Regions from separate parts of the Paenibacillus sp. tmac-D7 genome, predicted to be linked through region 1. Evidence: riboswitches for the same ligand, from Rfam matches in the RefSeq annotation. Region 1 holds a riboswitch; each other region holds the start of a gene.
The links. Region 1 has a riboswitch for cyclic di-GMP ahead of FKP33_RS01875 (hypothetical protein). Riboswitches for the same ligand answer to the same signal wherever they lie in the genome.
Positions count from the first base shown of each region.

Region 2: linked by a shared signal. The riboswitch ahead of FKP33_RS10050 (HD-GYP domain-containing protein) and the one ahead of FKP33_RS01875 (hypothetical protein) in region 1 are both predicted to bind cyclic di-GMP.
Region 3: linked by a shared signal. The riboswitch ahead of FKP33_RS05590 (EAL domain-containing protein) and the one ahead of FKP33_RS01875 (hypothetical protein) in region 1 are both predicted to bind cyclic di-GMP.
Region 4: linked by a shared signal. The riboswitch ahead of FKP33_RS25030 (PilZ domain-containing protein) and the one ahead of FKP33_RS01875 (hypothetical protein) in region 1 are both predicted to bind cyclic di-GMP.

Region 1 is NZ_VIDW01000002.1:77,236-85,045, reverse strand. It holds gene FKP33_RS01900 (M14 family metallopeptidase) at 1-475, shown strand, start outside; gene FKP33_RS01895 (hypothetical protein) at 604-837, shown strand; gene ytvI (sporulation integral membrane protein YtvI) at 1,049-2,161, opposite strand; gene FKP33_RS01885 (iron-sulfur cluster assembly accessory protein) at 2,323-2,625, shown strand; gene FKP33_RS01880 (YuzB family protein) at 2,682-2,903, shown strand; cyclic di-GMP riboswitch class I at 3,262-3,354, shown strand; gene FKP33_RS01875 (hypothetical protein) at 3,444-3,737, shown strand; gene FKP33_RS01870 (DUF2935 domain-containing protein) at 3,862-4,674, shown strand; gene FKP33_RS01865 (THUMP domain-containing class I SAM-dependent RNA methyltransferase) at 4,852-6,033, opposite strand; gene FKP33_RS01860 (O-methyltransferase) at 6,162-6,803, shown strand; gene FKP33_RS01855 (MFS transporter) at 6,893-7,810, opposite strand, start outside.
Region 2 is NZ_VIDW01000011.1:20,228-28,037, forward strand. It holds gene FKP33_RS10040 (DsbA family oxidoreductase) at 1-626, shown strand, start outside; gene FKP33_RS10045 (response regulator) at 735-1,094, opposite strand; gene FKP33_RS10050 (HD-GYP domain-containing protein) at 1,133-2,107, opposite strand; cyclic di-GMP riboswitch class I at 2,253-2,335, opposite strand; gene FKP33_RS10055 (AraC family transcriptional regulator) at 2,536-4,095, opposite strand; gene FKP33_RS10060 (hypothetical protein) at 4,398-4,790, shown strand; gene FKP33_RS10065 (Dps family protein) at 4,859-5,299, opposite strand; gene FKP33_RS10070 (Fur family transcriptional regulator) at 5,335-5,784, opposite strand; gene FKP33_RS10075 (winged helix-turn-helix domain-containing protein) at 6,107-6,937, opposite strand; gene FKP33_RS10080 (Fur family transcriptional regulator) at 6,910-7,308, opposite strand; gene FKP33_RS10085 (SdpI family protein) at 7,581-7,810, opposite strand, start outside.
Region 3 is NZ_VIDW01000005.1:123,035-130,844, forward strand. It holds gene FKP33_RS05590 (EAL domain-containing protein) at 1-2,742, opposite strand, end outside; cyclic di-GMP riboswitch class I at 2,837-2,923, opposite strand; gene mreB (rod shape-determining protein) at 3,101-4,168, shown strand; gene FKP33_RS05600 (LLM class flavin-dependent oxidoreductase) at 4,452-5,462, opposite strand; gene FKP33_RS05605 (YqkE family protein) at 5,628-5,888, shown strand; gene FKP33_RS05610 (DUF1284 domain-containing protein) at 5,970-6,389, shown strand; gene FKP33_RS05615 (metallophosphoesterase) at 6,475-6,984, shown strand; gene FKP33_RS05620 (hypothetical protein) at 7,037-7,339, opposite strand; gene FKP33_RS05625 (hypothetical protein) at 7,665-7,810, shown strand, end outside.
Region 4 is NZ_VIDW01000066.1:4,713-12,522, reverse strand. It holds gene FKP33_RS25080 (hypothetical protein) at 101-280, opposite strand; gene map (type I methionyl aminopeptidase) at 479-1,222, shown strand; gene FKP33_RS27360 (hypothetical protein) at 1,301-1,471, opposite strand; tRNA gene FKP33_RS25070 (tRNA-Arg) at 1,539-1,611, opposite strand; gene FKP33_RS25065 (RNA polymerase sigma factor) at 1,786-2,310, shown strand; gene FKP33_RS25060 (anti-sigma factor) at 2,307-2,819, shown strand; gene FKP33_RS25055 (hypothetical protein) at 2,812-4,026, shown strand; gene FKP33_RS25050 (LiaI-LiaF-like domain-containing protein) at 4,028-4,690, shown strand; partial or broken gene FKP33_RS25045 (amidase family protein) at 4,776-4,949, opposite strand; tRNA gene FKP33_RS25040 (tRNA-Pro) at 5,063-5,139, opposite strand; gene tadA (tRNA adenosine(34) deaminase TadA) at 5,198-5,665, opposite strand; cyclic di-GMP riboswitch class I at 6,012-6,104, shown strand; gene FKP33_RS25030 (PilZ domain-containing protein) at 6,198-6,905, shown strand; gene FKP33_RS25025 (peptidoglycan recognition protein family protein) at 7,048-7,764, shown strand.

The DNA.
Region 1 (7,810 bases):
CTTCTCGGGATGGAAAGCGAACGTTCGCGGCGTCGACCTGAACGATCAATTTCCCGCTTATTGGGAGACGGAACGCGACCGCCGCGACGTACCGGGACCCGGACCGAGAGATTATACAGGGCCGAGCCCCTTGTCAGAGCCGGAAGCTTCGGCGATGGAACGATTTACGCGGGAGCGCGATTTCCGGCTGGTGATGGCGTTTCATACCCAGGGCCGGGAAATTTATTGGAATTACCGCGATTACGAACCGGCGGAGTCGGAACGTATCGCACAGCGTTTCCAGCAAATTAGCGGATATGCAGCCGTGAAGTTAACCGGCAGCGATGCCGGATATAAGGATTGGTTTATTCAAACCTACGGACGCCCGGGATTTACGATTGAAGCCGGTTATGGAGTGAATCCGCTCCCGTTGTCGCAATTCCCGATTATTTATGATGAGCTGCTTCCGCTATTGACGGAAGGGCTGATGGTTTAGCATTTCGAAGCCGCCGAGTCCGTCCGTCTCGGCGGCTTCTTTGTGCGGGGAGCGGAGTTTGGGCAAACGGGTTGCCATGAGGTATAATCGGGGTAAGACGACTTGGACAGGAAGGGAGACCCGAGGCGATGTGGAAGCGATTGTTGTCACTCCGGCATTGGGGTCATGTATTTCGGCGCATTTGGCCGCTGCTGCGTTCCCCGCGGGTTCCGCTCGGAGAGAAGCTGTTGTTCGTGGTGCCTGCGCTTATTTATTGGATCATGCCGGATCTGCTGAATTTCATCCCGATTGACGATGTAACCGTTACGCTGCTCTTGATGAACTGGTTTACCGATAGAGCCGAACGGAAATACGGCGCTTAAGGCTGCGTCCTCGGAAGGTCAAACCACAAGAAGCGGCCATCCGCTCAACAACTGAATAGGTTTAAAGGGAACCTCGAGGAATCGGGGTTCTTTTTTTGTTCTTTGTAAGAAACGCTATGCGGGCTGCGACATATCGTTTCACCGCTTTCCATGGACTTCAGATGCCATCAACCGGCTTGTGAGCGTCCGAATCCGGTTGAGATGTGCTGCATTATTTGATAGACGACGGATCGGGCTCGTACTCTTCGGCCGGCATCCGGATCCATCGTTTTAAATACCCTTGCTCGTACAGCGCTTTAACCAGAATGATCAGCACGGGCGATAAGATCAAGCCGGCCACGCCGAAGAGCGACAGCGAGACGATCATGAACGAAAGCATCGTGAAGGCAGACACGCCGAGGGAATCGCCCGTAATTTTCGGTTCCAGAATTTGTCTCGTTCCAATCACAACGACGAGCAGCACAGCCAGCCAAATCGCGAGCGTCGTTTGTCCGACGACCAGCAAGTAGATGATCCATGGAATGAACAGCGTCGAAACGCCGAGCAGCGGGAGCACGTCGAAGATGGCCGCCAAGAGCGCGATCGAGAAGGCGTTGTTGACGTTCAATATAAGCAGCGCGATGAAGATGACGATAAAGGTCAGGCTGATCAGCTTCGCCTGCGCTTTAAGGTAGGTGACGATGCCCAGCAGCACGTTCTCGCGGAGGAAGTGGAACGCTTTTTTAAACGTTTTCGGCGTTTTGTCCGAAGCGATCCGCTTCCAGGATTCGATCTCGATGCTCAGGAAATAGGCCAAAATAATACCGATCACGAAGTTCACGACGAACGTGGAGAACGAGGTCAGCATGGCGAACAAGCTCGTTAAGAACGTACGGGCGATTTCGGTCGTCTTCTGAATGATCTCCGCGGAGTACTCCTTGGCCTTCTCCACTAAATTCAAATCGACCGGAAGCGTCCCGATCAGTGACTGTACCTGGTCGGAGCGGTTGATGAGCTCTTGCTCCAGAACGACGGCGTAATCGGGCAGCTTGTCGGCGAGATTGATGATCTGGGTCGTGAAGATCGCGCCGAGTCCGGTCATGGCACCTAGAATGACCATCACGAAGACGAGGGTGGAGATGGCGGAAGCGATCGATTTCTTCAACCCGCGCCGGTTCAGGAACTTGGCGAACGGCTCGATGATCAAGTAAATGACGAACGCGAGGAAAATCGGGGTCGCGATCCGATACAGATGGCTGAAGGCGAACATGAACAAATATACGGTAAGCACGAGCAGCGCAATATCGATAATCGTTTTGTAATATTTGCGATAAAAGGGAATCATTCGTTAACCTCCATTCATTATCTTCCATATTAAAAGACACCGACTTGATTCGCAAGTGAGGCCGGCTTGTACATACATACGGAAACAGCGAAGAACGGTTGCTTTCGGCGGCCCGATTCTATACAATAAGAAAAAACGCACAGTAGGAGAAGTGACTGGACATGAAATGCAAGATTTCGCGCAATGCGGCCAAAGTGTTGTTGGCCGAGATGGAGCAAGAAGAGAATAAAGAATTAAAGCTTCGCGTGTATGTGACTCATGCGCATGGCGACCATGCCCACTACGGACTCAGCATGGATACGCCGACCGAGAACGATGTCGTCGTTTCGACAGATAAAGGAATCGACGTTATTCTGCAAAAGGACGAGCCGCTGCTCGACGGCGTTCGGATCGATTATTTCTATGTGCCGGAAGAAGGATTCGCGGTAACGAATCCAAGCAAGGGCAATAACGGGGACCACTAGCACATCGTTCACAGGGAGTTCCCCGGTGTCAGCCGCTTGAAGAAAGGAATTACCGCATGGTCAACGATATTCGCGTTTGCGACAAATGCAAACATATGAGAATGAAAACCGCCGTTCCGAAGCTGCAGAAGCTTGTGCCCGACGCCGAGATCAAAGTCGGCTGCAAGTCTTATTGCGGCCCGTGCTCGCGGTTTGCCTTCATCTTCATTAACGGCCGGTATGTAACCGGCAAGACGGAAGACGAAGCGATCGAGAAGGCGAGCAAATACGTGAAATAAATCATGCAAGAAGATCAGATCCTCGGGCCTCAGGGCACCGGGGATTTTTGATTTGACGCCGGAAGGGATGCGCGGCACGAATTTCGGCGTCCAGACATGATCCGGGGGCGGCCAATTTCCGGGACCGGTAATCGGGGCTATGTGCTCGGTCAATGGGGCGGAGGCCCGCTTTTTGTAACGGTTGCCATGATCGCGTTGACGGGTATCATTTTTTACTGGAAAGGGTACCGGTTATTCAAAATCATACAAAATTCCCAAATTTTTTTATGAAAATGGGATGAAAGAACTATGTATTCGTGACCTTCTATCTTATATTCTTAATAAAGAACATCTCCATGAACAGACACAATTCGAGCGCACTCGATAAGGGCAACCCGGACGAAAGTCTGCGGACGCAAAGCTATAGGGGCTTAGGCGCAGGAGAGCAGCGCTATGCCAGCCAGTTGTCGAAGGCACGGAGTGATCGCGATCCTTTCAACAGCGGCTCCCGACCAGGGGAGCTTTTTTTGGTGTGAATAGATGAAGGAGGAGAACCCGGCGATGGACCAGGAACGCAGCATCTTAAATAAGAAGGGGTTTTACACGAAAATCGGCGATGATTTCATCGGAGTCTTCCTATCTGCTGAAGGACCGAAATTGTTCATAAATCGTGACGTGTACGAGCTGACGTCCCCGCATTGGGATGTCGAGATGATTCGCGGGCGCAGCCGGCAAATCATCACGTTTTACTGGATGGGCGAAGTGAAGCTCTCGATCTGCTGCGAATCGAACCACGACGTATTTCTACCGTTGTTCGATTACTTGATGTGCCGTCCTCAGCTGAAGCACGCTTAGTATAGCTTAGGCAGCGAACGACTGCGGCTTTCTTTGAACCCGATTGGGCCTCTGAGCATACGATGTGGGGTGGCCGGATCATTCCCATCCGGCACGGAACAATCGGATCATTGGAGGCATGTTTGTGAAAAACTCGGAGGTTATCGAGTCGGCGTTATTTGAACATCGGTTTTGGCTTCAGGTGCTCGGTGATCATGCCAGGTTCATCCGGGTAAGCTTGCCGGTCGATGAACGGGAAGAGGCGCAGCGGGCGCTCGGCTTCGTTCAAGCATTCGACGACTTGCTGAAGAAGGCGCGTTCGGATAAGTTCCCGGCAGAGGCGGGAGCTTTGACGCAGGATGCGTACGGGCTGACACAAGACCTTCGCGCGTTCAAGCTGCGCTTGCTGGAGCGGCATTTGATCGGCAAGATCGCAATCCAGCTGCCGCCCGCGTTCTTGAGCCATATGGTGAACGAAGCAGAGGAGTATTTACGCGTACTGGGGTACTTGTTATCCGGGCGCCCGGCGCCGGTATTCGATGCGGTGCACCACCACATCGTATGGCTCCAGGACGCCTACGGCCATGCGGGCTCCATTGCAGCCGGCTTGGATATGACGGAATCCCGTTTGGTGGAACTGGCCAGATCGTTCGACCGGCAATTCCGCGAGTATTACCTGAAAGCGGTGGAACTGGCGGGCTTTCTGCGCACGAACATCAAGAAATTCCCGGCTTTAGCCCGGTTTAATAAAGAGGTTGAGCTTGAAATGACGCTGTTCAAGCAGTTTCTGAGCGAGCTGGAAGAGCTCCGTTTAAGCGGGCAGGCGCTCGGTGTGCTTTCGCCCTTGATGGCGGATCACATGGCTCGGGAGGAGTGTTATTACTTGCTTAAGCTGTCTCAGGTGTCGGAAATCAAAGCGATGAGCTGCGATCCGACGAAGCCGAGGACGGAAGTGTAACGAAACCCTATCGGCCGACGCCGGCAGCGCATCCGTTTACCGGGGAACGTACCCCGAAGACGGATGCGTTTTTTTGCATGGTTTACGCGCTGGAAGGGCGCATGCCAAAAAAAGCTTAGGAGCGTCTGCCCTAAGCTTTTTTTGGCTGCTCCTCACAGCGTATAGGCGCAATCTGCATTAATTCCCGCTCGTACTCGAATCCTTCCGCCAGCCGAACAAGCCGCCCGGGGCGAAAAATTGGTATAACGCGCATTCGATGCGTCCGTTAAACAGCTTGCGCTTCTTATCGGCTTTTCGCCCGAGATAATGCTCCATTTGCTTGCTCGGGCTGAGGATGAAGGCCGACCAGTTCGGCAGCTGCTTATGCATCTGCCCGAATTGGCGCAGCGCGCGTTCGACTTCTTCGCGGTCGCCGAGCCTTTCGCCGTATGGCGGGTTCGTGATCAGGCAGCCGTAATCGCCGGCCGGCAGCGCTTTGCTGACCGGAAGCGTATGGAAGCGAAGCTCCTTGGCGAGGCCTGCGGATTTGGCTGCAGCTAACGCCACTTCGATGGCGGCGGGGTCGATGTCCGAGCCGCCGATTTGCAGCGGGATATCGTCCTTGACCAGATCAAAGGCTTCCTCCCGTGCTTCGCTCCATAACGCTTCCGAAATCACAGGCCAGCTCTCCGCGTTGAAGCTGCGCCGCAGGCCGGGGGCTATATTCCAGCCGATCATCGCCGCTTCGATCGGGATCGTGCCGGAGCCGCAGAACGGGTCGTAGAGCGGCCGTTCAGGCTGCCAACGGCTGAGCAGCACCATGGCGGCCGCCATCGTTTCCTTCAGCGGCGCTTCCGTCACCAATTTGCGGTAGCCTCTCTTATGCAGTCCGGGACCGGTCGTATCCAGCGTGATCGTGGCGATGTCATTGAGCAGCGACACCTCAATCACGTAACGGCCTTCGGTTTCGCGGAACCATTCCGTGCCGTACCGCTGCTTCATGCTTTCCACGACCGCTTTCTTCACGATGCCTTGGCAAGCGGGGACGCTGGACAATTGCGATTTGTGCGAACGTCCTTCGACGGGGAACTCTCCGTCTTCCGGAATCCAGTCCGGCCAAGGCAGCGCTTTGACGCCTTCAAACAAGTCGTCGAACGTGCGTGCTTCGAATTGCGCCATCTTGATCAAGACGCGATCCGCCGTGCGCAGCCATAAGTTTGCGCGGCAAACAGCGAGCAGGTCGCCTGTAAAAGTAACGCGGCCGTTCTCCACGGTGACTTGCTCGTAACCCAAATCGCGAACCTCGCGGGCCACGACGGCTTCAAGCCCCATGGGAGCAGTGGCGATCAATTCAATGGAACTAAAGGATGGGAAAGACATAGGTGAGTTTCACTCCGAATCAAACAAGTTGAACTGCGTTGGCAAAAGCCATACAATTACCTAGTATAGGCGATTCGCAATCATTATACAACGCGGCTCGCGATGAGAACGAGGGGAGGCCGGCAAGGATGGAATCGAATTGGACGCAGGAATCGTACGCGGATTCGTTATTTGACAAAGACGAAACGTTGGAGCGGGTATTGGAATCGATTCGTAAGCAAGGGATGCCCGAAATTTCCGTTGCTCCGGGTTACGGAAGACTGCTGACGCTGCTGGTGCGCATGAACCGTGCCGAGCAGGTGCTTGAAATCGGGGCACTCGGGGGGTACAGCGGCATTTGTTTGGCACGGGGGCTGACGGAGCGAGGGAAGCTGACGTCCCTGGAGCTGAAGCAGCCGTACGCCGATCTGGCTTACGAGAACCTGAAGCTCGCCGGCTTCGGCGAACAAGTCGAGTATTATGTAGGGGAGGCGCTCGACAGCTTGCAGCAGCTTGCCGAGGAGGGGCGCCGGTTCGATTTCTTTTTCATCGATGCGGACAAAGGCAACTATTTGAATTATTTGGAATGGGCGATCAAGCTGGCGCGTCCGGGGGCGCTCATCGTCGGCGACAATACGTTCATGCGCGGCAAGACGATCAATCCGAATGAGAAAGGAAACGCAGTGACGCGCATGCGAGAGTTCAACCAGCGGATTGCACGGGATCCCCGTCTGGATGGCGTCATGCTGCCGGCCTACGACGGCCTGGCCATCGCACGGGTGAAGGGATAGGCGAAGCTTTCCCCGGAACAGCTGTCTCTCCGGGATGCCCGGTCCATTCAGGCAAGCCAGCCGCCTGTGGGCATGAAAGCGAACCTCCCCTATTCGGAGCTGCCCGAACGGGGGAGGTTTGGTGTGCTTATCAATGACTTGTGCGCCCAGAAGGCGTTGACGAGCAGCAGCGCGCCGGAGATGAGAAAGATTTGCTGGATCGTGATCAACCCGGAGACGGCGCCTCCAACGACCGGACCGAGCATGTTGCCCAGGCTTAGCGCACTGGAGTTAAAGCTGTAGGAGCGGCTTTCCATACCGGTGGGCGTATGCTTACGGATCAAGGCGTTCACCGTAGGCAGTAGTCCGCCGAGGAAGATGCCGAGGAAGAACCTTGAAGCGAACAACTGCCAGACGTTGTGCACCATCGCTTGCGGCACGGAGGCGATCGCGGAGCCGACCAGGCACACGATGAGAATACGTTCAGGCCCGATCCGGTCAGAAAGGCGACCGAGCAGGGGAGACGCAATCATGTTGGAAAATCCGGTGATGGAGCCGACGAGTCCCGCATAAAAGGCAACCATCGCGTCCTGTCCGTGCAGCTTTTGCACGAATAACGGCAGGAGCGGCTGTACGCTGAGCAGCGAGAATTGAATCAGGAAGGTGACCGCGTAAATCGATGGCAGCTGCGGGCTTTTGCGCAGCTCGGCGAAGGCCGCCATCATCGACTGCTTCGGTTTCTGGGACGCTCGCTTGGCATCGAACGTTTCCTTCACGAGGAAAGTCGCAAGCAGGGAAGCGGCGAACAGCAGCGCGCCCGTCACGAAGAAGATGGGCCGAAATCCGATCCACTCGGCCATCAGACCGCCAAAGAACGGGCCCAGAATAGAGCCGGCGACAGCGCCGGATTGAAGCGTGCCCATGGCGAAGCCCATTCTCTCACGCGGCGTATTCGCCGACATGAGCGCAACGGCGGCCGGCATGAAGCCGGCTATGGTGCCGTTCAGCATCCGCAGGAGCAGCAAGTG
Region 2 (7,810 bases), on a different contig from region 1:
ACGTCTACTCCGATATGGTGTGCCCTTGGTGCCGGATCGGCAAGCAAAACTTAAAGGACGCTTTGGCCGCATGGTCCGGCGGCAAGGAAGCGACGATTCGCGTCCGCTCGTTCCAGCTTGATCCGTCGCTGCCGCCCGAAGGACTTCCCTTCCACGACGCGATGGGCAAAAAGATGGGCGGTCCCGCCGGGGTAGCGCAGGTGACGGAGCGCGTCACGCAAGCGGGCGCGGCGGTGGGCGTCACCTTCCGCTTCGATCGGGTGACCCGGATGCCCAGCACGCTGCTGGCGCATCGGCTCGTCGCGCTGCTGCCGGAGGATCGGCAAGCTGCGCTCGTAGACGGGATCATGAAGGCCTACTTCGAGGATGGCCAGGATATCGCGCAGCTGGAGGTGCTGCTGGCTATCGCCGCAGCCCAGGGACATGCCGCCGAAACGCTGCGCAGCCGCCTGGAGCAAGGCGAAGGCGCCGAGCGGGTGAACGCCGATCAGGAAGAAGCGGCTCGCATCGGCGTTACCGGCGTTCCCTTCTTCGTGTTCGATAACAAGTACGCGCTCTCCGGCGCTTATCCCGCTGAGCAAATGATCAAGGTGATGGAGCAAATCGTCTCCGAAGCACAAGGCTAAGCCGTTAGCCAGGCGCAGCCGTAAAACAAAAAAGCAGCCGTCGTTCCCGAAGGGAGGCTGCTTTTTTCCGTTATGAAAATCAAATCCCTTGTTCTGGCCGGCGATGCGCTAGCCCAAAATTTTGGAGATCGCTTCGCCTACCCGATCTTTCTGAAACGGCTTCACGATAAAATCCCTCGCCCCTGCTTGAATGGCCTGCAGAACCATCCCTTGCTGCCCCATTGCCGAGCACATGATGATTTTGGCGCCAGCGTCTATGCTCTTAATGTTCTTAACGGCTTCGATCCCGTCCATATCGGGCATTGTAATATCCATCGTCACCAGATCCGGGCGAAACTTCTCATAAGCCGCAATGGCTTCTATGCCGTTCTGCGCTTCGGCCACCACCTGGTGCCCGAACTCGGTTATCATCTGCTTCAGCATCATGCGCATGAAAGCTGCGTCATCCACGATCATAATGTTAGCCATCCGTTGTCTGCTCCTTCGAAATTAAAATGAACTGCCGATCAACAGCAGCCGGCAATCATGAGCGTAGGGTTGTCGGCTAATGAAACTTCTTGTCCCGTCGTCAGGTAGCGAACGACCGGCCGCTGCATATGATCGGTGATTTTCGTCACGATCGCGTTATCGCCGGTTTGCATCCGAATTTTCGTTCCTGGCGGGTACGAGGGAACGGCTCTTACGAAAGCCTTGACCACATCCGCGTTATAGTTGATGCTGCTCGTAGCCATGATGCGTTCCATCGCATCGTGAGGAGCCGCATCCTGCACCGAGATCAGGTTCTCGTACAGATTGCACACGCCGCAAATTTGCGCATACTCGTGAAAGGTTGCCCCGGAGATGCCGCGCGGGTATCCATGGCCGTCGAGGGTTTCATGATGTTGATACGCAATATGCGCCGACAGCAGACTGAATTCGCGAATGCCGCGGATCAGGTTGAAGCCGGCCTCGGGATGCCCCGTCTCTTGTTGCGCCGTCACTTTGCCGATATCGTGAAGCAAACAGCCTACCGCCAAATCGCGAAGCATCAGGTCGTTGTAACCGAGCGCCTTGCCGACCTGGAGCGCCAGCAAAGCCACGTTGACGGCATGAGCGTAAGGCTTCAGCTCTTCCGCAAGCGTTCTCGAAGGCACCGGGATGACGACCGGCCGGCTTTGAACTTCTCTGATCAGACGGCTGACGCCTGTCAGCACATTTCGGATGGGAAAAGCTTTTTTCGCCTTGACGGCGGCATAAGCCTCCTGCACGTTGTCGATGACATCCATCCAGGTGGGCATGTCCATCATTTCTTCCAAGGTGATCCCCTTGGACTCGGCGTCCTCAATGATCAATTGCTTGATGCCGACCTGGATCAGCTTCTCCAGATACCTCGGATGAATGGTGTTGTTGGCCGCAAGCAGCATGCGCCGCTTGTTGTCGTATACGGGCTGAGCCAGCATCATGGCTTGTTCGTTGTATTCGGTAATCGGGATAAATCTCATCAAGCTCACTTCCCTTTTCATCAAAGTCGATTGGTTTGTCCGATGCGCCGCCGTTGAAGTTCCTTACCGCTGCTCCTCGTTACTCGACCTTCAAAAAAGAAACTACCTCAGCCAAATATCAGGTAGTTTGTCGCGATCTAGCCTCGATGGCAGCCCAGCCGTCATAGCTTCCGCATTAGACCTGTGGCTTTGCGTCCTTATCTTTCAATAAGTTTGCCTTTACATAGGTTGTTAGAACTAATTTCCATATAAACTCTTAGCTCAGCATAGCACATACGAACTAATATTGTAAATAATGATCACTTTTTGTCGAACAAAAAAACCGCCCGAAGCGTCGGACGGTCCTGCCGTATAAAACTTATGCGTTCGCACTTTTGGTTTTTCTGCCTGGAGCCACGAATTATGTTGCGTTTCTGGCAATCGCCGGGTCAGGTATACTGCACCAAGTGGCTTACCATTTGGTCGACGAGGCTCTCGTGCACAGCGGCGTTGTTCATCAGCGGTTGGCGGGTGCGGATGAAGAAGCAGTTTTTCTTCGGGCGGTCCCGGTTCAGGCTCCGCCAGTGATGCTCCAGCTCCGCGCAGCGATCCTCCGAATCGGCAATATCGACCAGGAACACCACATGGTCGCTGTCAAGCTCGGACAGCTCCTGCACCGAAGCGACATCGAGAAAGCTCATGTTCCGGACAAGTGCCGGTGGCGTCACCTGCAGATCGTCGTAGAACAAATCTTTCATCTTCCGCATCTGCATGCCGAATACGCGAAACCCCAGACCCGAAGCGTTGACAAGCAGCACCGACTCGTCCCCGAGCCGTTTGCGCACCAGATAACGCGCATTCTCCGTCTTCACTTCGAAATAGGACAGCCAACGCTCGGCTACCGTCGATATGTCGAGCGCCCGGCTAATATCGAGCAGGCGTTCTTTCCAGGAATAACGCTTCCAGTCGAGCATGACGACCGGAGCGATGCGGGACAAGGCGCGATACACATCATCCGTTACCGGCGGGATGAAGATGAGCTCCGGTGCCTCCACCGCTACCTTGCGCAGTCCCTCCTCCGGAGCTTCCCACCACCCGCGTTCCAGAACGAGATGGGGAGTAATGCCGAGCACGGATAGATCTCCGAGGAAGATCGGCGCCAGACAGGCGATCTTCCTTCTCGCCGACAACGCATATTCGGTCGGAGACATCCCCATATGCTTCTTGAACAACCGGCTGAAATAGTACTCGTCCGGATACCCGACCGAATGCGCCACATCAAGGATCGGCAGCGAGGAATCCGCGAGCAGCGACAAGGACATGTCGAGCCTGATTTTCGTCATGTATTTGTGCGGACTCAGCCCTGTATGGCGGCGGAACGCCTGATAAAACCGGCTCGATCCGACCCCCGACAAACGCGCGATCTCCTCCATATCGAAAGGATTGTTATACCGCTCCACCATATACTGACGTGTCTGCTCGACGTAATCCAGCAGCTCCGCCTCCGGCTGTTTCGGCTTTTGAATTGTCGTCATGTAGGCCGCGGCTAATCCGTACAGATGCGATTGCAGCTGATAATAATGAGCCGCGTCGTCGCCGGAGTCTCCGATGAAATCTTGAATCCAGCTCCGAACTTGAGGAATGCGGAGGCGGATCAGCTCCAGACGTTCCGTGAATATCGGCAGCGGTGAAGCCGGTAAGACGTGGAGCTTCTTCGGCACGCATTGGAAGCGGATGACGACCAGAGCGGCCGTATGATTGGCCGACAAGTTATCGAACGTGCATGCGCTGCCCGGAGGAATGAGGAACAAATCGCCGCCGAGCACGTTGCCCGAAAGCCGCTGACCGCGAGCGCGCAGCGTGACGCGAATCTTATCCTGCTGTACGAAGCCGAAGGCGTATTCGTCCCCTGTCGAGACATCCGCTTGCGAACGGCATGGGATTTTCAACTCTTCCGTGCTCATATATTCGAACAAAAGCTGGTGCAGTTGGGTGCTGTCGTACAACATTCTGCATTCACATCCTTCCGCGTACATAGAAAATAGTAGTGATAATAAAAATCATTGTCAACAAGCTGCTAAATGTTACCTGGAGGGGCAGAAGACATGGATCACGATCGGCACGACAGTTCGGAGCGATCCCTGGCCCCTCGGCCTCGGGCAGGCAAGGAACGCTTCTGCCCCGCTTACGGCTCCCTATGTGTTATGATTGATCATACCTACGCTCGAACAAGGAGACGATGCCGATGCGATGGAAGGCCCTATACGCCTTGTTCCTTATCCTAGGGTCAGCGATGCTCGGAGGGTGCAGCGTGACACACTCCGTGTCTACCCCTGCCGTGAAGGAGCTGCGCCAAGATCTGCGGCAGCTGAGTCCATCGGTGCAGCGCGTTCACGTTACATTCACGCGCCCCAACCTGACCATCCGGGCCGACACGGCAGGGTTGCCGGACCCGGCTGTGCTCGAAGCGATGCTTGAGCGGGTGAAAGCTTTCGCCACTGTCGAGCACGTCAACGAAGCCGCCCATTCCGTGAAGTGGGAGCTGGAAGTGTCCTACGTTCACTTCACGGTGAACAGCGACGGCAACGCGGAGACGGCGGAAGCCGCCTACTTCGCCCGCTATTTCCGAACGTCCGACGCCTCCGACGATTCCCCGGACAACATCGAAGCCTATCGGACCTGGTACGAAATGAAGAAGCCGTAAGCGGAGCACGATGAAATCGGCTTCGCTTACGGCTGGCTGCGGGGCTCGCCCCCGTCAAACAGTAAAGCTTATTTGCCCAAGAACGAATTTAACATCCAAACGTGCTTCTCAAGCGCCGAGTGAATACCGAGCAGCAAATCGCCCGTCGTCTCGTCCTGAATCGATTCGGCGTATTCCATGCCCAGCTTCAATTCGCCGATAATCAGGCTGAAATCGTTAACGATCACCTCCACCATCTGTTCGGCCGATTCCTCTCCGGCGGCTTCCCGGACCGATGCGATTTCCAGACTCCCCGTCATCGTTGCAACCGGCTTGCCCCCTAAGGCGAGTAACCGCTCGGCCAGTGCGTCGACGTGCAGCCCAGCTTCTGTGTACAGTTCCTCGAACTTCGTATGCAGCGTAAAAAATTGCGGACCCTTCACATACCAATGATAGTTGTGCAGCTTTACATACAGCACCGTCCAGTTGGCAATTTGTTTGTTGATCATATCCGTCAGTTGGTTTCTCATTTAAAATTCCTCCTCTTATTTTTCAAATCGGCTTCTTAGATCGCAATGCCTCGCTCCGGCCGCTGCAGGACGGCACATGCCTTACAGGTACCCGTTACTTCCAGGAAAATACTGTGCGCCTGAAACCCCGGACTCACCTCGATGGACGGCAGGGGCAGCGCCCCCGTATAATCCGTCACCCTTCCGCATCGGACACAATACAGATGATGATGCGGAAGCACGTTCGTGTCGTAACGGGCGATTCCGGTTTGACGTACATAAAACTCCTTCAATAAGCCCAAATCGCGCAGCACCCGCATATTTTTGTAAATCGTCGTAATGCTGACGACCCTAGGATAATCGGCATAAATGGCTTCATATAATTCCTCGGCCGAAGGATGGGACAACCTGGCATACAGGTAATCCAAGATGAGTTCACGCTGCGCCGTCATCCGGATACCGGATGCTTTCAAGCGCTCGACCGCTTCTTCGATCGTCACGTTCATGGTATCCCGCCTTTCCATTCGCAATTGCTGTTACCCTCCCGGTGTCATACGGCTTTCCGATATCGATACCCCGTTCGTCGGCCAATGGCACACTTTATCCCGAATCGGCCCGGTAGAAATTACAGTGATCTGCAGCAGGCGAGCCTTGATTCGAAGTTAGTCCAGGTTGTTGCGTGTTCATGGTTCCAACCTCCTTTTATATTTAGACTCAGTCTAAATCTATAAATTGATAATACCATCGAATACCCGTCCGTTCATGAAGGAAAGATGATGTTTTCATGAAGATAGGATGAAGATCCTGCTAACAAGCGTTAGCGGACGATTACTCGTCCGCCAACCGGTAGCCGACACCGCGTACGGTGACAATATAGATCGGAGCCGCGGCGGGATCGCCGAGCTTTTTACGCAAGCTTTTGACATGCACGTCGACGACGTTGCTGCCGCCGAAATATTGACTGCCCCAGACGCGATCCATAATTTCCTCGCGGGTGAGAACGGCTCCACCCTCCTGCATCAGCAGAAGCAGCAGCTCGAACTCTGTTTTCGTGACTTCGACGCGCTTGCCGCCGCGGGAAAGCGTCATCTTCTTCGGATCGAGGGTCAAATCCTTAAACGTGTAGACGGCGCTGTTACCATTAGCGGTTGCAACCGGCGTCGTCACGGCTTCGGCTTGCGCCGCCGACAGCAGCTCCTCCACCCACTGTACGGCATCGGAAAGCGGCATCGGCCAAACGATCGTTTCGGCATTGGCCAAATCCGCAGCCGGCGCATTCTCCTGCACGAGCCACAGGAAGCGCGCGCGGCTGCGCGTATCGGCGACGGCCGCCTGCAGCTCGGCCAGCTCGCCCGCTTCCGCAGCCGCGGCTGCGTCAATGACGACCAGCTCGAGCGGCAGTCCGTCCATGACGGCCGGATCGAAGCGGTGAAAGACGAGCACATCCAGGCACCGCGCCGTCAGTTCGCCAACCAGTCCGCGCAGCCTCTCGGGGAACAGACTGATGACCGCAACCCGCTGCGTTTCGCTGCAATAAGCGCCAATGGCTGTTTCGACGGGTCGCCCCATCTTTTCTGCCGTTTGGCCCGGTGATTTGAACCCCGGATGCCCGATGTCCAGCGACGCCCGCTTCATGAATGAATTGTCGATTTTCTGCATGTCGGACACACCCCTTCGAACACCACGTGCGAATGATCGACCAAGTACGCCGTTTCCTGCTCGACCGCCTGAACCCAGGCGGCAGGCGTCTGGGCTAACACTTCATCGACGCGGCCGCATCGCTTGCATAAGATATGATGATGATCGTCGGTCCGGGCGTCATATCGGCTGGCCGCTTCCCCGAGCTTCAGCTCGCGAATCAACCCCATATCGGACAAATAGCGCAGGGAGTTATATACGGTGCCGTAAGCAAAGTTATGGCCTTTGTCACGCAGCCGTTCGATCACCTCCGCCGCCGTCGGGTGATCGTCGCTATGCTGCAATATGTCATAGATCGCTTTACGCTGCGTCGTTAAATTGAGCTTGGTCATTAGCGTTCATTCCCTCTGATTATATTTAGATTTAGTATAAATCCATAGTGGAATAAGGTCAATACACACCCGGCCGCGCGTGCCCCGCCACTGGCGCCGAACGCTGATCGCAGCGGCAGAAAGGCCATGCCCCATCAAGTCCGATCGACTTGAGAGCATGGCCTTTCTGCCGCGCATTTACTGGCGGGCACCCGCCGGACGGGCGCTGATGGTTTGCGGGCTTCTCTGCTTCACCTTCCGCCAATGAACCCGGGTCGAGGCCGGCAGATCTGCTAGCCTCTTGACTTTCTGTAATACATATAGGACCCGAGATAAGGGACGATCGTCGTCAAAGCGATGAGTCCGATGAAGAAAACGAATTTCACAGCGTCTGGCAGGAAAACGCTTAGCAGCAGAAGTACGCCGCCTGCCACAAATACTCTGCCGCTCAAATAGTGGGTTTTACGCCAAACCTCTTCGCTCGCAAGCGTCCAGGGGGTGCGGACGCCCATGAAATAATTCG
Region 3 (7,810 bases), on a different contig from region 1:
CATATCGATAATCGCTTTAACAATCGAATGGTCTTCCTTGTGATCCTGGATATCCCGAATGAAGGATTGATCGATTTTAAGATGGTCGATCGGAAACTTTTTTAAATAGCTGAGCGAAGAATAGCCCGTCCCGAAGTCATCCATGGATATTTTGACGCCCAACCTTTTGATCTCATGTAATATCGACAGCACATATTCCATATGATGCATACTGAGGTTCTCCGTAATTTCCAGCTCCAGATATTGCGGCTTCAGTCCGGATTCCCGCAGTACCCGGGGGATGAGCTCGACAAGGTTTTGTTCCCGGAATTGTCTGACGGACAGGTTGACGGAAACGGAAAATGGCGGATATCCGGCATCCTGCCAAGCTTTATTTTGCGCGCAAGCCGTATATAAAACCCACTCTCCGATCGGATTGATCAGCCCCGTCTCTTCAGCCAGAGGAATAAAATCGGTCGGAGGAATCCAGCCGCGTTCCGGATGTCTCCAGCGAATCAAGGCTTCCAGCCCGCTGAACGTTCCTGACCTTACATTCATTCTGGGCTGATAGTAAAGCTCGAATTCGCCATGATCCAACGCTTTACGCATCATGGTTTCCAGCGTCATTTGATTGCAGGAAGCCTCATCCATTTCGGACGTATAAAATTGATACATGTTCTTGCCCTTGTCTTTGGCGGCATACATCGCTTGATCGGCATTCTTAAGAAGCGTTTCCTGATCTTCCCCGTCGTCCGGATACATGCTGATTCCGATACTGGGGGTGATGAACACTTCGTGACCGCTAATCAGGATAGGAGCGGTAAACAGATCAAGCATGCTTTGCGCGGCTTGGGCGGCTTGTTCACGGGTCATGTTCGGGAATACCGCAGTAAATTCGTCTCCGCCCATACGAGAGAGGAAATTATTGCTTTCGATGCTGCCTTTCAGCCTTTCCGCGACTTGCTGCAGCAGAAGGTCGCCGTTCCGATGTCCAAGGGTATCGTTAATCACTTTAAAACGATCAAAATCAATAAAAAGGATGGCTGCCGTCTGCCCGTTACGTTTACTCTGCTCTAACGAAACTTCCAATTCCTGATTGAACAGCACCCGGTTGGGAAGGCCTGTTAAATGGTCGTAATAGGCAAGATGCTGAATTTCACGAAACATGTAGTGAAGTCTCTCGGCCATGATCCGGTAATTCGCAATGAGAATCGTAATTTCGGTCAATAGGCTGCTGGGCCAATGAACGGCGTTTTTCTCCAATATTTTATTGGGTAAGTCCGTTGTCGTATGCGCTAACCGAATGATCGGCCTTACGATCGAACGGCTGATGAAGAAGGACGTAATGATTGCGATCAGTCCGCAAATCAACAGGATCGTAAGTGTTTTGATATAGGACTTGTACAATCCGTTCTGATAAGGCGCAAACGACGATTCCACGATGACGGTCCAGTCCCCAAGGCCTGATAACGGCGTGATCTTGATGTATGACGAGTTTCCCCACCGTTTCATCGGATTTTTGATATTTTTGGGGAGCCAATAGTAGAAGCCGTCCTTCAAGTCGTGAATCTCGCCGTCTTTTTTCCAGTCATATTCCTGCATAACGGCATTCGCGGAACGGGTGCTGGCGATCACGTGCCGGTTGCGGTCCACGATGGTAACATGGATGTTCGTATATGTTGTGAGTGCTTGAATTCTTTGGCTAATATAACCGAGATCCAGGGCCCCGCCGGCAATGCCCTGGAACTGCCGGCCGCTCATGATCGGAGCGCTGATATTTACGACGGGTTCGGACACGCCGCCTCTTCCAGCGAAAACATCGGAAATGACAAGCTGTAAGCTTTCTTTGTTTTGTATAAAGTACAGCCTGTCCGAGAAGTTCAAACCGAGCGTAGGTTGGCCGTTCATATTATGTAAGGGATAGAAGGTTACGGTTGTTCCTGCAGCATTGGTGATGAACATATTATGAAAATCAGGAAAAATTTGTTTAAAATGAGCAGTAAGCCTCTGCAGAGCCTCTGCATCGTTCAGATCAGTTTCAGCCGCGAGATTGGAAAATTGCTCGACAGCCGACACATGAACGTTTCTCCAGTTGCTGATATCGTTCTCAATGATTTCCGATTGGCGTTCCGCCGCTTCCTGAATCGCCGCATCGGTTTTCTTAATCTCCTCTCGGCTCACCATGATCATGACAAGCAGCAGGGGAAAGACGATTAAGGCGACAAAAATGTTAAAAAGAATATCGTACAAAGAACGGGACGTTTTTTTGGAGGTTTGACCGGTCCCCATGGGAGCCCTCAAATAAGTGAGGATAAGGCTTGCAATCAAAGCATTTAAAATACTGTTGACAGCATCCTTAAGCATAACTGTCAACGTAGCCGTAGCGTCCATCTGCAATCCATAATGATAGGATAACCAGATCATCGGCATGCCCAGCAGGATCCAGAACAACGCGACCAGGAAGACGAAGTTGCTGATCTTCTGCCGGTAGAAGAGGCCGACGAATATCGTCTCTGCAATAAAGACCAGCATAGCATACGGATGATTCCATAAAATTAAGGTAGCGCTGCTTGCGAGAACAGACCCGATCAATCCCCATTTAAATCCATAGAGCTTCATGATGAGCCATACAAAGATGCTGCCGAATATAAAGTCGACTCCATAAAATAGAGACAGGTTCATGATGTTTCCCAAACAAGCCAAGACCAGCAACAGGACCAGGTAAAAGAATGAAACGACAGGTGAAGAAGTTCTTGTAAACAAAATAGCTGCTCCCATCCACGATAGTTTTGATCCATACCTTGTGAATGACAAACCGCCCACTAAGCAAAAAACACTACCGAAAGGTAGTGTCTTAAATTGCAACCCAGCCATCATCGCAGAAACTGCGGAAGACCTGTGGCTTTGCGTCCCCGCCTTTCGAACGAGTTTGCCGTAGGTATTTAGTTCTATATCATTTAAAAATAAACGATCTGTCGTATTTTGTCAAAAATATTTGAAGATTTTCACGATTTTTGCTAGTTACCCCTCAAATTTGCAAGTGAAGCAGAATACTATAGAAGATCCGGCTGATCCACCTCCAAATCGCGCATCGGGTTTCCAATAAAGGAGGAGAAGTTTCATGTTTAAACGATTTGACAAGTTATACGGTATTGACTTAGGAACGTCAAACACGGTGATCTTCGAGCAGGGTAAAGGCATCGTGCTGAGCGAACCGTCTGTAGTCGCCTTTCATCAAAGCACCGGCGAATTGCTGGCCGTAGGCGCGGAGGCGCAAGCGATGATCGGACGAGCTCCCGCTCATGTCGACATCACCTATCCCTTGAGGAATGGCGTCATCGCCAATTTCGATCTGACCAGCAGCATGCTTCAGCATTTTATCAAAAAAATACAAGGCCGCTCGTCTTTGCTGCGAAGCTCTCAAGTATATATTTCCGTGCCTTGCGGCATTACCAATGTGCAAAAGCGGGCCGTTGAAGAAACGATCGTCCATAAGGGAGCCAAACGGGCGATTGCGGTCGAGGAACCGCTGGCTGCTGCGCTCGGGGCAGGACTTCCGATTGACGAGCCGATCGGTCATTTGGTGCTCGATATTGGCGGAGGCAGCTGTCAAGTGGCCATCTTGTCGCTCGGGGGCATTGTGGCCAGCCATACGGTGAACCGGGCGGGGATGTCTCTTGACCTAGATATTATGGATTATGTGAAACGGCAGTACAACCTGGAGATCGGGGAACGAACGGCGGAAGAAATCAAGAAACAAATCGGAACGGCCCGTGCTTCCTCCGAAGAACGTACTCTCGGCATTAAGGGGCGGGATGTGATTAACGGATTGCCCCGTTCGATCCAGTTGAGCTCCCGGGAAATTTACACGGTGGTGGATGATTTCCTGCAGCTGCTGGTCGAAGCTATTCGCGCGACGTTGGAGCGGTGCCCGCCCGAGCTTGCCGGGGATGTGGTGGAGCAGGGGATTCTGCTGTGCGGAGGCGGTGCTCTGCTGGAAGGAATTGATGAACGGATCCGCGAGGAGACCGGGGTTCCCGTACATATTGCCGAGCATCCGCTTGAATGTACCGCTCTCGGCACCGGCATGATGCTCGGCGCGCACAACAGCAAGCGCGTACCGGCGTGGCGGGAGGCCAAACCGGAATCGGCGGTGCAGCAGGATGCGGGCCAGCAAGCCGAAATGTAAGGAAGCTGTGAACAGTCCATGGGGCGGCTGCCGGTCGGCGGCAAGACGATCGTCCGCATCTGACAAGGAAATGACCTGCGTTATTCACAGGCTTATACACATTACTAACAGGCTATCTCATCTTCCTGTGCATAGGTTTTAGTACATTCATTAACATATCCACAATCGAGGTTATACACAGGTTAAAAGAGAGTCGGTTATCCCGGGCGGAAGTCGCCGGGACCGGATAGATCGAGCAAGCGACCGTTCCCGGTCTGTATCGGGGAGCGGTCGCTTGTTCGGTTCATGGCGTCTGCGGAAGCCCGAAGGCGTCGGCCAGCAGACGGTAGGAGTGTACGCGTGCGCCGAAGTTGTGAATCGGGGAGACGATCATCAGTTCATCGGTGCCGTACCGCTCGGCAAAATCGAGCAGTTGGGCCTTGACGCGGTCGGGCGTGCCTACGAAGCGGCGCTCACGGGCCCCGCGAATGCGCAGCAGGTCGTATTCCGTATACGGATAGTCCATAGCCGTCTGTACGGAAGGGAAGGCATGCTGGTCGAGGCCGCTGCCCAAGCGAAGGAAGAACAGATCCGAGCTTGTCGCCAACCGGTTCGCTTCGTCCTCCGTATCGGCGCATACGACCAGGACCGCAGCAAGGGCTCGCGGACGATCGTTCAAGCTCGACGGTTGAAAGTGCTCCCGGTAATACCGGATCGCCGCTTCCCCACCGGGCGCGCCGAAGAACTGCGCGAATCCGTAGGCTGTCCCCTGTTGGGCCGCGATTTTGGCGCTCTCGTCGCTTGAACCGAGCAGCCACAAGTCGGGAGCAGTTGCGATCGAAGGCGCCGCCTGCAATTTGGCGTACGGATGATCGGGAGGCAGCGATTCGTACAAGACCCCCGTTAAATCGGCGACTTGCTGGGGATAGCGGTCCGTGTCTACATATTTATGCTCCTGCAGCGCTCGCGTCGCCAGCGGCATGCCTCCCGGTGCGCGGCCGAGTCCGAGATCGATGCGGTTCGGATGAAGCGCCTCAAGCAGCTTGAAGTTTTCCGCCACTTTATAAGAGCTGTAATGAGGCAGCATCACGCCGCCCGAGCCCACACGGATGCGCGAGGTCGCCGCGGCCAGGTGAGCGATCAGCACCTCCGGACTGGAGAAGGCCAGCATCCTGCTGCCGTGATGCTCGGATACCCAGTATCGGGCATAGCCGAGCCGGTCCGCTTCTTGCGCCAGCCGCGTCGTTTCCTTCAACGCATCCGCGGCGGTTTGTCCTTCGCCGACTTGGCATTGATCCAAAATTCCGAGTTTCATGGTTCGCACCTCCGATTCATGTTCTAAATCTAAGAGTAATGAATTCACTATATTTTAGCAAGCGATGTATTTTTAATAAGTAAATGCGAACCATTGCCGGGGGACCGCGCAGTAGTGCGACCCGGTGAAACCTGCTATAATGTGGATGAAACCGAGGTGATGGATATGGTCAAGAAAAAACGGCCGACATCCGCCGCTCAGCCGGCTACTTCCGATAAACCGGCCACGTTGAAGGATCTTCTGAATCCGGATATCGTGAACAAGCTGAAGGCGCAGGCGGACGATATGAAAGCGGAAGCGGCTAAACGCGAGGAAGCCGCCAAGCAAAAAGCGGCGGAAGCCCGCAAGGCCGAAGAGAAGCGTCTCGAGAACGACTTTGATCATTTGCTGAACAACAGCGGTCTCGACTGGCGCCAATATAAGTAAGAGAAGATCAGGCTGCCCGCGGGGCAGCCTGTTGTTTCATGACACCACGGACCGCAAGTAAGGGGAAGGATGGGACACCGGATGATTCGACTTCGAGGGCATCATTTATTATGTTTGCTAGGCTACCGGGGGATGGGCTACTCGCCCGACTTTTGCACCAACATGACGGCGATCTATGAGCGGCTTCGTGAACAGCCGCAGACGCGGGTCGTGCTGGTGGAGGGGCCGGACGACATCTGCGCCGCATATCCGAAGGACAAGCCCCCGCACTGCGAAGAAACGAGCGTAGCGCATCGCGATTCGCGCGTGCTGGAGAAGCTCGGGCTGCGGGTCGGCCGCGAGATGAGCTGGGCCGACGTATGCGGCGCGGTCGATGAGACGATGGAGGCAGGCGACATCGGGCGGATCTGCGCCGGCTGCCCTTGGGAGCCGTACGGGGTATGCGAGGACGGCGTGCAGCGAATCAAGCGGGGCGAGGAGCTGCCTCCGGTAGGGGCGTAGCCGGTGCCGGGCTGCGATGCGATTCCGGATCGAATGAGGGAACCGATGGTTAGAGGCAGTATTAAGGATCGACAGGGGGGATACGATGGCGAACGTATTTATGATCTCCGATCATCACTTCGGCCACAAGCACATTATCGATTTCGAATCGAGGCCGTTTACCGGTAGCGAAGAGATGACGCGAGTCATGACGGAGAAGTGGAACGCTGTGGTGGGGAAGGACGATCAGGTGTTTCATCTGGGCGATTTCTCGTTCTTAAATATGGAGAAAACGAAGCAGATCGTGTCCGCTCTTAACGGGTACAAAGTGCTGATTCTCGGCAACCACGACCGGGGCCGCGGCCGCCGCTGGTGGCTCGACGCCGGGTTCGATGAAGTAAGCGAGTATCCGATCGTGTACGGCGGATTTTTCTTCCTGTCCCACGAGCCGATGTACATGAACAAGCATATGCCCTACGTGAACATTCACGGTCACATCCACGGGCAAAAGTACGAGGGGACACAGTACGTCAACGTTAGCGTCGAGCATTGGGACTATACACCGGTTCCTTTCGACACGATTAAGGCCAGGGTTGTGCCGAGCGAAGAACAGTGAGCCGGAGCTGCCTTTCTTGCCGCCTGCTCCCCGCCGTGGCCCCGTGTCTGGTTTATAACAGCTTAAAGCGCTCCAAATGATCCCATAACCGCTCCCGGCGCAATATTTCCTTCTGTTTCGGTCCGATCAGATCGTAGTGCGGATAGGGCGGGCGGTTATGGATATACGCGGGATTCAGGCCGTGGCCGCGGCACCATGCCTTGAGCCGTTCGAGATCCGCACAACCTACCTTGGTCACCGACGTAATGCCCGGAAACCGCGGGTCCAGCCAATAATGCGTCAAATAAGCGATTTCCCCGCGCGTCACCGCTTCCTTCCACGCCGTCAATTCTTCTCGTTTAATTCCGAATGCCATGCGCCGCTATCTCATCCTTTGCACAGTGGTAAGTTACTGTTCATTATATCAAGACTATCGTCGGGTTGCGATCTTCGCCCAGGACGTCATGGGGAATGATGGAATAGAGAAACAGAGGGGCAGGGCAACAAAACAACAGAGCACAGAGAACGAGCAGGTGGGCAAGACAGAAAGAGACCCGCGAGCGCAAGGCTTGCGGGTCTTAAAAGTTTATATATCAAAAGGGGGTCGAGTTCTATTATAGGCGGGGAAGCTTAAAGACAGATGAAAATTAGATTTCATTTATGTAACAAATCATTTACACATTTTACTAAAAGCCGTTTCCGTGGACGGACTGCGTTTGCCCGCCCGGCTGCGTCCGGTCCCCGTAGGCGGGGCTCCAACGCCCCTGCCTCTGTATCCCGCGATAGTACGGCACTTGCTGCACGACGATCCGGCGTATGCGGAGGCGGCGAAGGATTTTGCCGAGCG
Region 4 (7,810 bases), on a different contig from region 1:
CTAAAGCGCGGCCGCATCAAAGATATTCGATGCAAGCTGACGCTTTAGAGAGTAGGAGGCTGTTTTATTTGTGTGTGAGGGGCTTAGTTGTGAGAGAGCGTTAATTGTTTTTTTCGACGATTTGAAAGCATTCGTTGAGTAAAATTTGCGCCATGGCCTCATTATCCGTATACCCGTATAACAAAGCGCCGCCGGCGATGGCTTCGCAAACATCATCCATTAACGTGCAAATGGAAATCGAAAACTCATCATAAACGATGTAGAAAGTGTTTGCCGGCATCTCCATATCCACCTCGGGTTTATTTTTTCGAGATTTATCCCTTATTTTACCACGAGGTAATTAAAAAGAGAACAAGCAACCTTGAATTCTAATGTTTTTTTTAGCATATTTACGTAAAATATAATGATTTTTGCGAGAGGAGCATTTTATTCTAAAAAAGCGTAAAATAAATCATGTAAATTTGAAGGAGGATAGCGGATGATTATCTTGAAAACGAAGGAAGAGATGCTGAAAATGCGTAAAGCGGGTGCCATTCTATCAGCATGTCATAAAGAGATCGCAAAAATGATTCGTCCGGGAATAACAACACTCGCGATTAACGATTTTGCCGAGAAGTTCATTACGGATCATGGAGCGGAACAAGTGACGAAGGGGTTCAAAGGGTATCCCTTCGCTACCTGCGCTTCGGTTAATGACGTTATTGCGCACGGATTTCCGAATACAGAACCTCTTCAGGAAGGCGATATTGTCAAAATGGACATCGTCTGCCGTTACGACGGGTGGTGCGCCGATACGTGCCAAACGTACGCCGTCGGGAACCTTTCGCCGCAAGCGGCACGGCTGGTGCAGGTCGCGCGGGAATGTCTGGAGCTCGCCATTCCTCAAGCCGTCGTCGGCAACAGGATCGGGGATGTAGTTCATGTCATTCAACAGCATGCGGAACGAGCAGGCTACTCGATTGTCCGCGATCTGGTCGCCCATGGGATCGGACGGTCGATGCACGAGGAGCCTTCCTTTCCGCATGCGGGGAAGCCGGGACGCGGCTTTCGACTGCAAGAAGGCATGGTGTTCACCATCGAACCGATGGTGAACGCCGGTAAGCTGGAAATGTTCATTGATTTCGACGGGTGGACGGCACGTACGGTGGACGGCAGTTTATCGGCGCAATTCGAGCATACGATTGCCGTTACGAAAGACGGACCGTGGGTGTTAACGGAGTAAGGAGAAAGAGAGAAAATTCGGAAACTAAAAGAGCCCGCCGGCACGATCCAATCGCAGCTGCGGGCCCTTCTTCGTTTGTTAGGACGATGGGGAACAGTTATCCTTACGACGTTCGTTTGTCTCTTCGTCGTTGTCATTTGCGGCTACACCGGTTGTCGTTACGGTTGCCGTCGCATCGGTCTTCACATCATTAATGCCTTCGTTGTTGTAAAGGTAAATTTCTTCCGTTTGATCCTGCTCATTGGCCATCCGTATCACCTCCGCCCTAGTGTTCCGCGGGGGGACGAGCCTTATGCGCCGGATGTAATGGACTTTACGTCCCCGAGAGGACTCGAACCTCTATCGGTCCTTTAGGAGAGGACTGCTCTATCCTGTTGAGCTACGGGGACTTGAAACAAAGTTATTATAACATACCGAAGGGCATGGAGGGAATCCAGACAAAGACATCCGCATGAAAAAAATATAAACCATGCGCTTGCAGGGTTTTGTAAAGCTCGATTCGTCTAAGTAAACAGGAGAGGAGGGGGAGAACAATTACGGAAGAAGCTTGGATTGCGCGCTTGATGGCGGGCGACCGGGAAGCGTTCCGCGAGCTTGTCGACCGTTACGGCCGTTATTTGTTTCAAGCGGTGTACGGCGTGCTCCATTCGGTGAAAGACGCCGAAGACGTGACGCAGGAAGCGCTGATCAACATCTTTGCGGCTCTCCCCCAATACCGGCATCAAGGATTTAAATCATGGATTACACGCATAGCGGTCAATAAGGCGATCGATTATAAGCGATCGAAGGAACGCAAGAAGGAGCAGCTAACCTCCGATTGGGAGGAGCTTGAGCCGGTTGCGGCCAGAGTGGGCCCGAATACCGTCGAAGATACGTTGCTCGAACGGGAGAAGCGGGAGAGGGTGCGCAATTATGTGGACCAGCTGCCGGAGCATTACCGGGACGTCGTGTACGCCTTTTATATTGAGGAAAAATCGTATCAACAAATTGCACAGGAACAGCAGATTGCGTTAAAAACCGTAGAATCGAAGCTGTACCGGGCCAAACAATATTTGCGCAAAGCATGGAAGGAGGAGGATCGGGGATGATCCACATTTCGGAGGAAGCATGGCTGCTCTATATCAACGATGAGCTGTCAGCCGATGAGCGGGACCGCTGCGAGGATCATATGAAGGCATGCGACCACTGTTTGGAGCTTTATATGACCTGCCTGGACAAGGCCGCCGAGCGTCTGCCGCAGCCGGATATGCACACCTTGACGGAAATAACGATGCTGCGGTGGGACGAGCATCTTGAGCAGCAGGCGGATCGTTCACATGGACACGACGCTCATTTGCATCATAGCGCATACCGGCGAGCATGGACGCGGCACCCGATCTTCCATTATGCGGTGGCCGCGGCGGTTACGCTCTTATTGATGGGCTCGGGGGTGTTTCAAATTTTCACCCAGCAGGTGAATGCGCTGGATCCGAAATCGCATGCGGAGGCGGATTCCGTAACGTACCGTTCATTCAGCGACCAGCTGATGGACAAAACGATCGGGATGCTCGATGCCATTCAACCGAAACAAGAAGAGAGAGGGAAACGTGATGAATAGACATAAAAACCCTACCGTAGCATTCATGTTGTCTCTGATTCCGGGTCTAGGTCACTTGTACATGGGCCGCGCATTGAAAGGCGTTCTATTCGGTGGGGCCTTCTTGGGATCGTTGGTCATGACTTTATTCCTGCTATCGGAAAATATAGAAGAAGTGGCAGTCGCCACGCTGATCATTGCCTTTCTGATTTGGTTCGGCAGCCTCTTCGATATTGTGCGTACGATTGCTGCAGGACCGCCCTACCCGGCTCATGCCGAATGGGGATCCCCTAATCATGCCGGCAGCCGTTCCTATGGCCCTGAGCAAGCTTCTGAGCGGCCGTATGGGCCTGAAGCTATGCCGCGACACATGGAGCGGGAGCGGCCTTCGGAAGGGGAACCACCGCGATATGGCAGCGTGCCGCCGCAATATCCGTCCGGCAGCGTAAGCGATCGTCACTTTACGATACTTCTATCCTTCCTTCCGGGACTCGGACACTTCCAGCTCGGGCTGATGCAGCGCGGTCTCGCGTTCCTGGCGTTGTTCTTCGGTCTGGGGGTTGTAACGGTTTTTTTAACCGCGGTGACGAATCAGGATGATTTCCTGGTCCTGCTGGGCGGGCTGCCGATTATTTGGCTCTATGGGTTATTCGACTGCGTCCAGCAGTTACACCGGAAGCAGCGGGGCGAGACGCTGGTTGATCGGACGATATTCGAGGATTTTCAGGACGGCCGCGAATCGGGCAAGAAAAACAAAACGATTGCGATGCTGCTGTCCATGTTTCCGGGAGCGGGACATATGTACCTTGGCCTGCAAAAACGGGGATTGCAGCTGATGGCGGCTTTTCTGTTCAGCGTTTATTTTATGGATGCGCTCCGGTTGTCGTTATTTTTGTTCTTGATTCCGATTCTATGGTTTTACAGCTTCTTCGACGCGCTGCAGCAGATCTCGAAATCCGGCAGGGAGCCGTTGACGGATGCACCCATCGTGGATTGGCTCGTCCACCGGCAGCGTTGGATCGGAATCGGATTGCTTGGTCTGGGTTTGTATTATTTGCTGGATCAGGTGCTGTTGAATATGCTTGATCTTTGGCTGCCGAGAGAAGTACGGTCGCGGGTGTTGAACTGGTACCATACCTATTTTCAAACCTTTATCGTTTCGGTACTGCTGATTGGCGGGGGGATACGCCTATTATGGGGCGGCAAGAAAGGGAAGCGGGGGGAGTAGATTGAGAAAATGGCGCGTAGGCACGTTGTCGATGGGGCTCACGCTGATCGGCTTCGGAGTCCTCCTGTTCTTATCGCAATGGCAGGGACTTGGCGCATTCACCAGCTTCATCCGCTGGTGGCCGATTGTCCTTGTGCTGCTTGGCCTGGAGATCCTCGCGTATGTGTTCATCGCCAAGAAAGAGAGCGAGGTCATCCGGTATGATTGGATGAGCGTCCTGTTCGTCGGGGTGTTGTTCGCCGGCTGTTTCATGTTTACGATGCTGACCGGTCTCGGGGTGACGGATGAAGTACGCAAACTCGTAGGCGAAGTCGAGGTCACGGCGGATTTGCCCGAACTGCAGGAACCGGTAAATCCGGCCATCCAAAAGCTGGTCGTGCAAACATCCGGCGAACCGGTTCGCATCGACAAAACGGCGGAGCGTTCCATGCACCTGTTCGGCACTTACCGAACCCGCGTACAGGAAGGAGACCGTCCGACGGTCGACAAGGAGCAATTCTACACGGTGCGAACGGTTGGCGACACGATGTATGTGCAGGTGAAGCGTCCTCCGGTCTACCGCGGCCTGAATTCGGTCTACCCGGAGATGTCTGTTACGTTAGTGCTACCGCAGGACGTGCAGGTTGAAGTGCAGGGCCCGCATAACGAATCGAACCCTGGCTAAGAGTCGAAAATATCGAATAATCCCCTTCGGGCCGCTATGTATGAAATAGAGCGGCACGAAGGGGATATTGTTTAGGACCCTGGCCTTAAGGAACCAGAACGGGAGGCTTCCGGTGATGGGTGCCCTGTTCATAAGCGTAGGCCAGTTTAATCAAGGTTGCTTCATCGAAGGCACGGCCCAAAAATTCGATGCCGACCCCCAAGCCATCCGTCGTATAACCGGCCGGTACAGTGATAGCCGGGAAGCCGGAGAACGGGCTAACAAAATAGACTGAAGGGGAGAGAGAGGGAAAACAACGGGAGAAGAGAGGGATATCGGAATTTGGGCATAAAAAAATTGCGGTTTACGCCGCAATTCGTAGTTCATATAGGATGGTCGAGACGACAGGATTTGAACCTGCGACCTCTTGGTCCCGAACCAAGCGCTCTACCAAGCTGAGCCACGTCTCGAACTTCTGAAACGATTATATTTTAGCATGGGTAAATAGGCGTTGTAAAGGGAATTAGGTTACGTCTTCCCCCTTAATCTGCGGAAAAATTGGGTGAGCATGGAACTGCATTCTTCCTGCAGAACGCCTTGAATCACGTCGACGCGATGGTTAAATCTATCTTCCTGCAGCAGGTTCATCAGCGTCCCCGCGCAGCCGGCCTTCGGGTCCGGGGATGCGTAAATCACTTGCGGAATTCGCGCCTGGACGATCGCTCCGGCGCACATCGGACACGGCTCAAGGGTCACATAAAGCCGGCATTCCAGCAACCGCCAGGCGTCCAGCTGTTCGCTCGCTTGTTTAATCGCGATCAGTTCGGCGTGGGCAAGCGGATCTTTGGCCGTTTCCCGGACGTTATGACCGCGGCCGATAATGTCGCTGCCGCGAACAATGACCGCTCCGATCGGCACTTCGCGGCTCGCTTCGGCTTTCCGCGCTTCTTCGATTGCCGCCCGCATAAAATACTCGTGTTCTTCTATGGCTATCAATCGTTACACCTCATTCATCATTAGTCATTCGTCGATTGCGGGTAAGAAAAACGAACAAGCATTCTTACTCACATACTGTGGATAAGTATGTGGATAAATAGGATTAATTTCTTATCCCCATTGTAGGTAAATCGCGCTTGTAGGGCAAGTCCGGGTGTGGATATATAAGTTATCCACAGAACGGTTAACATGTGAATAATTTTTTTACGGAAAAGCGCTGTTAATTTTTTGTGAAAAGTGTGAATTTTCTTGAAGGGAATTTAGGAAACACCTATAATGAGATCAAGATGTGGGCATATGTACCCAAGTTCGGTGATGTGAAGTTTAGTTAAATAGTCGTTATCATTCGTTTTTTTGACAAACTTGTCGAAAGGCAAGGACGCAAAGCTTAGGGTCTAAGGTCTTCTTTATTGTGGATGACGACAGCCTGGCCGCCGATTGGGCGCACCGGTGAACAGACTGTAGTCTCGCATGTTGAGATGCAGCTTATTTTTTACCGAAGACATGAGAGCGAAAGGTGGTAACGAAGGTGATGAAGTCCGTTACGAGTGAAAAAATATCCTACGAGTTTACCCACGAAACGTATAGAAGCCCAAGCGGAATTCTGCTGAACAGCCGGGTGGCGGTGGAGAAGCGGGATTTCGTTTCGACCGGCATTTTGACTTATGCCGAGGGAGATATTCTTGAAGTTGAGATTTCGGAATACAAGGCGTTCGAGCTTGGGGATACGGTTAAATTAACGGTCTATTCACCCGGCGGAATCTATACGTTTCAATCGACGGTCGTGGCTAAAGATCAAGGAGCGCTGATGGTTATCAACCCCCCTCAGAATCGGAACCGGTTCGCCGAGAAGCGGGAGAACCCGCGGGTCGACGTCAAACATGACGGACACCTGCTCTCGATCCGCGAACCGAATGCGGAGATCCAATTGTTGAAGGAGCATGTCGCGCTGGAGGTTCGAAATATTAGCATCAGCGGGCTCGGGTTTATTTTGCCGAGCGATATTGAGTTAAGCAAGCATGCTATGGCCGACGTTCGGCTGGACCTGGGCTTCGAGATGCCGTGCCAAGTCGAGATCATACGGTTGGATCCGGGAGAAACCGTAATCTATTACGGAGCGCGTTACATCGACATGCCAACGGACAAAGCCAATGCGCTGCGGGCGTTTGTGTTGAAAAAGCAAGTGGAAAACCATTTCAGTTCGAAACGGGACGATTTTAACAAACGTATATTCAAATAGAGGCCGGCAATGCCACGGACTTCTTGCAGGGCGCTCGCATATGCTGATCGTAAGGCAAGGATTCTCGTCGGATCGGCTGGGGCCCCCAGCGCCCGAGACCTTCCGAAATGTCCGCAGGGTGGTGAGCACGGTGGCTTTTGTTATGAAATATGAGATCATTCCACGCTATTTGACGGGGCCGAGCCAGCGGCGTCCGAAGACGGCGTTAGCCCGCTGCCGGTTTATGGTGGCCCACGATACGGGAAATCCGGGGTCAACGGCCGCAGCGAATGTGTCTTATTTTGAAAATACCCGCAATGAAATGTCATCTTCCGCGCATCTGTTTGTGGACGATAAACAGATCATCGAGTGCATACCGTTCCTGACCGGACCGGCTGAGATTGCCTATCACGTCGTGTACAACGTAACGACCGATAACGCGCGTTACGGCGACGACGCCAACGACGCGGCGGGCGCGGTGGAGCTTTGTTACGGAGGCAGGATCAGCTTGACGGAATCTTACAAGCGGTACGTATGGGTGCTTGCGTATGCTTGTTACCGGTACGGACTAAACCCGGCTACCGATATCGTCGGGCACTATATGCTGGATCCGGCAAGGAGAAGCGATCCGCAGGAGCCGCTGCGGCTGCTCGGCAAGACGTTCCAGAGCTTCGTTCAGGACGTTGTGAACGAGTACCGGGCCAGCCTTGTGACGGAACCCGCGCCGGAACCGCAGACACGAATTAGCGCGGAGGATGCGAACAAGATCATCGGCTTTCTATCAGCCTCCTATTTCACAGCGGAAGATCAGGCGGCCAAGGCGGAGTTCCACAGGCTGGCCAATGAGCTTCGCCGTATTTCGGGGCAGCCGCCGCAGTAACGCGCCCGTCACCATGCCCTCTTTCCGAATGGAAGGAGGGTTTTTC